2 regions of the Serratia sp. Res13-Sevr-LER1-36-b genome follow, and region 1 is predicted to be linked to the other one. Evidence: riboswitches for the same ligand, from Rfam matches in the RefSeq annotation. Region 1 holds a riboswitch; the other holds the start of a gene.
What was found. Region 1 has a riboswitch for thiamine pyrophosphate ahead of thiB (thiamine ABC transporter substrate binding subunit). Riboswitches for the same ligand answer to the same signal wherever they lie in the genome.
Positions count from the first base shown of each region.

Region 2: another riboswitch for thiamine pyrophosphate. It lies ahead of thiC (phosphomethylpyrimidine synthase ThiC); the one in region 1 lies ahead of thiB (thiamine ABC transporter substrate binding subunit).

Region 1 is NZ_JADACK010000020.1:267,749-272,170, reverse strand. Features, by position in the region: gene thiP (thiamine/thiamine pyrophosphate ABC transporter permease ThiP) at 1-1,408, opposite strand, end outside; gene thiB (thiamine ABC transporter substrate binding subunit) at 1,384-2,370, opposite strand; TPP riboswitch at 2,428-2,546, opposite strand; gene sgrR (HTH-type transcriptional regulator SgrR) at 2,584-4,245, opposite strand; gene sgrT (glucose uptake inhibitor SgrT) at 4,338-4,422, shown strand, end outside.
Region 2 is NZ_JADACK010000033.1:17,711-22,132, forward strand. Features, by position in the region: gene thiC (phosphomethylpyrimidine synthase ThiC) at 1-1,873, opposite strand, end outside; TPP riboswitch at 1,991-2,113, opposite strand; gene IMQ33_RS20435 (Rsd/AlgQ family anti-sigma factor) at 2,217-2,732, opposite strand; gene nudC (NAD(+) diphosphatase) at 2,834-3,601, shown strand; gene hemE (uroporphyrinogen decarboxylase) at 3,639-4,422, shown strand, end outside.

The sequences.
Region 1 (4,422 bases):
AGGCAAAGGCCAAAGCCTGCGCCAGCGGGCGTTGCAACGCTTTCAGCTCGATCCAGCGCAGCCGCTGCCAGCCGTGGATATCCAGCGACAAGCATAGTGGATTATAACGCTCGGCCAGATCGCGCATTGGATTTTCCAGCACTTTTAGTGCGTAGGGTATCGCCATCAACGCATTGGTGAGGATCACCAGCGCATAAGGCGACTGCGGCAGTCCAGTGGTATCGCTCAGCAACAGAAAGAAACCGGTAGCCAGCACAATACCCGGCATCGCCAGGATCACCATGCCGCTCAGTTCCAGCGTTTGGCCCCAGGCGGCCCGTTGTCGCAGCTTCAGCTCACGGCTGCTCCATAGCAGCATCATGGTCAATACCACGCACAAAATGCCCGCGCCTAGTGCGATGCGTAGTGAGGTGAACAGGGCCTGCCAGAGAATGGGCTGTTGCAGCACGGTGACCAGCGTTTGGTTGGCACCGTCGATGATCACCGCCAGCAACGGAGGTAGCAGTAACAGTAGCGCAGCGACAATAAATAGCGTATCGCTAATGCGCCGCCCCAGACTGTCCTGCGGATCGCGCCAGCGCTGGGCGTGGGTATGGCCAACCGGCAGAGCCTGGCTCAAACGCTGGCTGAGCACCACCAGCCCCAGGCAGCAAGCCAGTTGGATCAGCGCCAGCAGCGCCGCGCGGCTGAGATCGTAGTCGTAACTCAAGGCCTGATAGATCGCCAGCTCTATGGTGGTGGCCTGTGGCCCGCCGCCCAACGAAAGCACGGTTGCAAAGCTGGCAAAACACAGCATAAACACCAGTGCGCCGCTGGGGAGGATCTGGCGGCGTAACGCAGGCCATTCCACAAAGCGGAACTGCTGCCAGCCGTTCATCCCCAGCTGTGCGGCCAGTTGGCGCTGCTCGGTGGGGATGTTCTCCAGCGCCTGTAGCAGAAGGCGGGTGGCCAGCGGCATATTAAAGAACAGATGCGCCAGCAGGATGCCTTGCAGGCCATAAGGCGAAAAACTGTAGTTCACGCCCAGCCAACCACAGAGCGTTGCCAGCCAGCCTTGCCTGCCGTAGACGCTCAGCATGCCAAATACAGCCACCAGCACCGGCAGCACCAGCGTCATGGCGCACAGCCGCAGCAGCAGGTTACGGCCAGGGAAGCGCCGCCGGTATAACGCTCGGGCCAGCCAGATGGCAGGCACCACCGAGATCACGGCAGAGAGTAGCGCCTGCCAAAAGGTAAAGCGCACTACATGCCACAGGTAGCTGTCTTGCCACAGGCTGCGCCAATCACTTTCTGGCGCATGACGCCACAGCGAGCCCATGGCCGCCAACGCGATCAGCAGGATCAGACCTGCGGCCATCAGCCCCGGCCATAACCAGCGGGGGATCAGTGGCTGACGGCAGTTTGCCATGCTCGGATCCAGTTACCACGCTGTTGTGCCACTTCCTCGGCGCTGAATTGCAATGCCGTTTGCGGCACGCTCATCTGTTCGAAACCGGCGGGCAGTTCCGTCTTGATCACCGGGTACATCCAGTTGCCTGTGGGAATGGTGTTCTGGAAGGCCGGGGAGACCATAAACTGCATGAAGCGCTCGGCCAGTTCTGGCTGTTTGCTGGCCTTTAGCTTGCCAGCGACTTCGATTTGCAGGTAGTGGCCTTCACTGAAGTTGGCCGCCGCATAGAGGTCTTTTTTCTCTTCGATCAGATGGTAGGCAGGGGAGGTGGTGTAGCTCAGTACCATGTCGCCTTCCCCTTTCAGGAACAGGCCGTAGGCTTCACTCCAGCCTTTGGTAACGGTGACGGTTTTCTTCGCCAACTGTTGCCAGGCAAGCGGTGCCTCGTCTCCATACACTTTCTGCATCCAGAGCAGGAGGCCAAGGCCAGGTGTGCTGGTGCGCGGATCCTGATAGATGATCTTCAGGGGGCGATCGCTGCTCACCAACTCTTTCAGGCTGGTCGGCGGGTTCTTCAGCTTGTCTTTGTTGTAGACGAAAGCAAAGTAGCCATAGTCGTAGGGAACGAAGGTCTGGTTGTGCCAGCCACCGGGAACCGTGAGCTTGCTAGTATCGACTTGGCTGGCGGAGAACAGATCCGTTTGCTGCGCGGCTTGCAGCAGGTTGTTGTCCAGGCCCAAAACCACGTCGGCGGCGCTGTTCTTGCCCTCCATTCTCAGGCGATTGAGTAACGACACGCCGTCTTCCAGCGCCACGAATTTCAATTCGCAGTCACATTCGGCCTCAAAGGCTTTTTTTACCGCCGGGCCAGGGCCCCAGTCGGCAGCGAAAGAGTCGTAGGTGTAGACCGTCAGCGTTGGCTTGGCCAGGACGGGCATCGCCGCTAGCAGTAATAAACAGGGCAGGTATTTTTTGACCACTTTGCACTCCTAATAGTAAAGGGGGCAAAGGTATCTGAGGACTGGGTTAACGAAGGTTAACGCGCCATGCTCAAATCCCTCCGCCGGTATTGACCGGATCAGGTTCGACGGGTGTGCTCTCAGCGGAAAACCGTTGGCCAAAAATTGGCGGGTTCTCCGCACCCCGTTGAGTCGGCGCTATTGTAGAGGCTTAGCGGCGTGGGTGAAAGGCGATTATGCTTCCGGTGGCGCAAACCAGGCAGATTTAAAATCGAACCAGCCGAGGGTATTCATCCGTACCCCACGCATACTGCGTTGACCATGCAGTTGCAGCCAGTGGTGGAATAACGGATGCAACTGATGGCTGCTGACCAGGCGCTGGCAAAACTCGGCCATGGACAGGCTGTTTTCCCGCCACTGAGCGGCATCCTGTGCGATATCTTCCGTCAGACAATGTTGTATCAACGGCAGTTCGTATAGCGTGGCAAACAGCGAAAACTCCAGCGGCAGGGTGAAGTTGGCGCTGCCTAACCACAGATCGCTTTGCGCCTTGCCCTTATGCCAGGCTTCATAATCCACGACCTGTACATTGAGTTTGATGCCCTGCTCGGCCAGCAGAGAGGCGATAGCCTGCTTGATTGCGTGGAACTCGGAGTGTTCGCTGTAGAAGGTCAGGGTCAATTCGGTTAAGCCTGCAGGCTTGGGTTGCTGCCCCAACACACGGTTATGTAACCAGCGCGGGAGAATGCCATAGGCCGGAGCCCAGTAACGCTGGTAGAGCGGCCCGGCGTGGCTCAGCAGTGCGATTGGGTTGATCAGTTCGCTTAGCCAACTGCGGATTTCCGGATCGGCCGCCAGTGCCGAACGCTGATCGAACAATAGAAAATAACAGCCTTCTTCGAGGCGGCTTTCCAGCTCGTTCCTACCGGTATCATCCCCCTGTAACTGGACGCCGGAGTGCGCCAGCTCTTCGGTGATTTCCGGTAATACCCAAATGTTGACCTCATCGATCAGGGCGCGATAGCCAAAGTAGTCGTCAAAGGCATGGATTTTCATCTGGCTTTGGTTGTTGTGTATCACGCGATAGGGGCCGGTGCCGATCGGATGGCGAGCAAAGTCCGGCAGGCTCTGCCATTCGCGCGGCAGGATCATGGCATGTACGCTGCTCAGCAACCAGGGCAGCCAGTAGTCCGGCGTGTGCAGATGTACATCGATGACATAGGGCGTAGGCGAGTCGATCCTGTCGATATGTGAAAATAGCGGCTGTGGGATCAGGCGGTTGAGCGACTGGATCACATCTTCCATTTCCAGCTCACGGCCATGGTGAAAATGGATCGCCGGACGTAGATAAAAACGCCAGTGCAAAGGAGTGATCGTTTGCCAATGATGCGAAAGATCGGGATCCAGTTCCCCGTTTTCCTCGTTTACCCGCGTCAGGCCGTTGAAAATCTGTCTTGCCAGGTGGGTTTCTGAACGGCGTAGTGCCGAGCCGGGCAACAGGTTATAAAGCTGACGATAGTAGAGCACTCGCAGGATATGTTTCCCCTGGCGGAAGCTGCGCCCCAGCTGGGAAAGCAGCATTTGGCGTACCACGTCTTTATCGCCCACCAGTTGGACCAGTTGGTCGATGCGATCCTGTTCCAGTAGTTCCTCGGCGCGTTGTTGTTGCAGTGCCAATCCGGTGTAGTGAAAGCTGAGCTGCGAACGCTTACCCCGGCCGGATTCGGCCTGCCAGGTCAGCCAGCCCTCGTGCTGCATGGCTCCCAGTAGCGAACGAACGTGGCGGCGGGAACAACTGAGCACCTCTGCCAACTCTTGCAGCGTGGTTTCGGTGGTTTGGCCATGGCAGCGTTGCCACAGGCGGATGAACTGTTGTTGCAGGCGTGAGGTGGACATAAAAGAGGAACTCTCTGGCATCAAGTCGTCAATTTATCTTTCCCTATATTACGCCGATAATGAGGGCAGTTGAATCAGCGGAGGGATAACAAATGACGGTTCTGTTAACTAAACAGTTTTATCAGCGTTATTTCACCGCGATCCGCCGCCAGCAGGCAGATTGGCTGCGGGTGGTAC
Region 2 (4,422 bases), on a different contig from region 1:
CAGCCGACATTTTCTCCATCCCGGTCAGTTGCACTTCGATCGGTTTGGCGGCCTCTTGTGCGGCGGCATAGTCACGCACTTCCTGGGAAATCTTCATCGAGCAGAACTTCGGCCCACACATGGAGCAGAAGTGGGCGATCTTGCCGGATTCTTGCGGCAGCGTTTCGTCGTGATAGGCGCGGGCGGTTTGTGGATCCAGCGCCAGGTTGAACTGATCTTCCCAACGGAATTCAAAGCGCGCTTTGGACATGGCGTTATCGCGTATCTGTGCGCCCGGATGGCCTTTCGCCAAGTCGGCGGCGTGAGCGGCGATCTTGTAGGTGATCAGCCCCTGCTTCACGTCTTCTTTGTTAGGCAGCCCCAGATGCTCTTTCGGTGTCACGTAGCAAAGCATCGCGCAGCCGAACCAGCCGATCATCGCCGCGCCGATCCCTGAGGTGAAATGGTCGTAACCCGGAGCGATATCGGTGGTCAATGGCCCCAGCGTGTAGAACGGCGCTTCATGGCAATGTTCCAGCTCCTCGGTCATGTTGCGGCGGATCATCTGCATCGGCACGTGGCCAGGGCCTTCGATCATCACCTGCACGTCATATTCCCAGGCTATCTTGGTCAGTTCACCCAGCGTATGCAGCTCAGCGAATTGCGCTTCGTCATTGGCATCCTGGATCGAGCCCGGGCGCAGGCCGTCGCCGAGTGACAGCGAGACATCGTAAGCGGCGCAAATTTCGCAGATCTCGCGGAAGTGCTGATAGAGGAAGTTCTCCTGATGATGCGACAGGCACCACTTCGCCATGATCGAGCCGCCACGGGAGACAATGCCGGTCAGGCGTTTGGCGGTCATCGGCACATAGCGCAGCAACACCCCGGCGTGAATGGTGAAGTAATCTACGCCTTGCTCAGCCTGTTCCAGCAGGGTATCGCGGAACATTTCCCAGGTCAGGTTCTCCGCCACGCCGTTCACTTTTTCCAGCGCCTGATAGATCGGCACTGTACCAATCGGCACCGGGCTGTTACGCAGGATCCATTCGCGGGTTTCATGGATATAACGGCCCGTGGAGAGATCCATCACGGTGTCAGCGCCCCAGCGGGTTGACCACACCAACTTCTCGACTTCCTCTTCAATCGAAGAGGTGACCGCCGAGTTGCCGATATTGGCGTTTACCTTCACCAGGAAATTACGGCCAATAATCATCGGCTCGGATTCCGGGTGGTTGATGTTGGCGGGGATGATGGCGCGGCCAGCGGCCACTTCCTGGCGCACAAATTCCGGCGTGATGTTCTCAGGTAGATTTGCGCCCCAGCTCTGGCCGGGATGCTGGTGGCGCAGCACTTCACCATGAATGCGCTCACGGCCCATATTTTCGCGAATGGCGATAAATTCCATCTCTGGGGTGACAATACCGGCGCGAGCGTAATGCAACTGCGTAACACATTTACCCGGCAAGGCTTTGCGGGGCCGCGGCAGGTGCTCAAAGCGCAGATGGTCTAACCCAACATCGGCAAGTCGTTGCTGTGTGAAGCCGGAACTGACGCCGCTTAACGCTTCGGTATCGGCACGTTCGGCGATCCAGTCCGCTCGTACTTTGGCCAAGCCACGATGTACGTCGAGCACCGCCAGCGGATCGCCATACGGCCCTGCGGTGTCATACACCGGGATGGCTTCGTTCTGTTCATATTGGGGCTGGTCTTTGTTGCCGCCAATCAGCGTCGGGCTGAGCTGGATCTCACGCATCGGTACCTGGATATCGCTGCGCGAACCCGCGAGATAGATCCGCTGTGAGTTGGGGAAGGTAACGCCTTGCAGAGAGTCGATAAAATCTTGCGCTTGGTCACGCTGTTGTTTACGGGCACGAGGTTGGTTCACGGTAGACATAGCAAATTCCTATCAGTGGAGTGATGTGTGGAAAATTGCTTGTCTGGAGTTCGGAGGGAGTAATGATGGTGGCCGGTAAGGCAGGCACAGCCCCTGGCGGGAGCATCTTGCCTATGGCGATAGATTACTCTTGTTCCCTTCGCGGGTATTAACCCGATCAGGTTCCGCGGATCCCGAATTAACGGTCTCAGCCTGGCTAATTTGATGAAAAATCAGCGCTAGGCACTCCGACAAGAGCCCTCAGTATAAGAGGGTCAACAAAAACCACAAGCCCTCCCCGTCATCTTTCAAGCTGTAGCGTTGTTGACCGCCTGGCTACCACTTGAAATCTATTGGGGGATAATTAGGCTGGATGAGACATAGATTCAGTATTCGTGGTGCCCGGTTGGCCCTGCTGCCAGGTTTCTGCCGCCAGCTGGATCAACTGATCTTCCAAGGCGAAACGTGATGCCAAGGCTTCGCCAATATCTGACAGCGCCTGATTGAGTTCTTCACACATGTCCTGATCGATAACGACTTCGGTGTAGCGGTCGTGGAACGCCATCACGGCTTCGGTATTGGCCTGTAATTTTGGGTAGAACTTGGTGGCTAGCGCCATCTTGGGGCTGGCGGAGCCTTCCACTTGTTTGATAATTTTGTCATAAATGTGAAAATGCCCGGCAGAAAGATAATCCACCAGATTCTGGCAAAAGTTCTCCAGCGCTTTTTCATTGAGCGGCGTATGCTTTTCTTTGTTGGGTTTAATGCCGACTAAACTGCAGTAGGTAACCAGCAGTTGCTTGCGTGCCTGCAACCAGTGATCGACTAATTCATTACTGCCACCAACGCGCTGAGTCAGGCTTTCCAATCGGTTTAGCATGATTGACTCCGTGTGTAAGAGAAAGAAAAAGTGGTAAGTTAATAAAATGTAACAAAGAGCATTCCTAGATTGCCAGTGAAGCAGAGGTTGTGCAACAACATATGGAACTTGCATTAACGGGTAACGAAAATGGCTGGTGGATCGTCAGCCATGAAAGCAAAATTTGGTTACCAAACGGTGAATTGCCGTTTGGTTCCGCCGCGCTATTTTCATTGCAAGGCCGGCCGGCTCGGCAAATTGGCGAATGGGAGGGGGCACCGGTCTGGCTGGTGCGCCAACCGATGCCGAAAGAGATGGGATCGGTGCGGCAACTGCTCAGTCTCGATCGTGGCCTGTTCCAACTGGCCGGGCGCGGCGTACAGCTGGCCGACTTTTATCGCTCGCACCGGTTCTGTGGCTACTGCGGTCATGAGATGCACCTTAGCCGTACCGAAAGCGCCTGCCTTTGTGATAACTGTCGCGAACGTTATTACCCGCAGATTGCCCCTTGCGTGATTGTCGCCATCCGCCGCAATGACGAGATCCTGTTGGCACAGCATGTGCGCCACCGTGGCGGCATCCATACCGTGCTGGCGGGGTTTGTGGAGGTGGGGGAAACTCTGGAGCAGGCCGTGGCGCGCGAAGTGATGGAAGAGAGCAATATCGCCATTACCAACCTGCGCTACGTTACCTCGCAACCCTGGCCGTTCCCTCATTCGCTGATGATGGCGTTTATGGCCGAGTATCAGGGCGGTGAACTGCGCCACGATCCGAAAGAGTTGCTCAATGCGGGCTGGTATCGCTATGACCAACTGCCGCTGCTGCCACCGCCTGGTACCGTGGCGCGCCGCCTGATCGAGGACACCGTGGCGCTGTGTCGGGCAGAATAATGTACAATGGCGGCAGATAATCAAGGGAGCCCAAGAAATGAATGAGTTGAAGAACGATCGCTACCTGCGTGCGCTACTGCGCCAGCCGGTGGATCTCACCCCTGTATGGATGATGCGCCAGGCCGGTCGTTATTTGCCAGAGTACAAAGCCACCCGTGCTCAGGCCGGGGATTTCATGTCGCTGTGCAAAAATGCCGAACTGGCCTGCGAGGTGACATTACAGCCCCTGCGTCGTTATGCGCTGGACGCCGCCATCCTGTTCTCCGACATTCTCACCATTCCCGATGCCATGGGGCTTGGGCTCTATTTCGAAACCGGGGAAGGCCCGCGTTTTTCTTCGCCAATCACCTGCCGTGCCGATGTAGAGAAGCTGCCTGCATTCGATCCGGAAGATGAACTGGGCTATGTCATGAACGCGGTGCGCACCATCCGTCGTGAATTGAAGGGTGAAGTGCCGCTGATCGGTTTCTCCGGCAGCCCATGGACGTTGGCGACCTATATGGTCGAAGGCGGCAGCAGCAAGGCATTCACCAAGCTGAAGAAAATGATGTATGCCGAGCCGCAGACGCTGCATTTGCTGCTGGATAAACTGGCGGACAGCGTGATCCTGTATCTCAATGCCCAGATCAAGGCCGGGGCGCAGTCCGTGATGGTGTTCGACACCTGGGGCGGCGTGCTGACGGGGCGTGATTATCGCGAATTCTCACTGCACTATATGCATAAAATCGTCGATGGCCTGCTGCGTGAAAATGACGGGCGCCGGGTGCCGGTGACGCTGTTCACCAAAGGCGGCGGTCAGTGGCTGGAAGCGATGGCGGCCA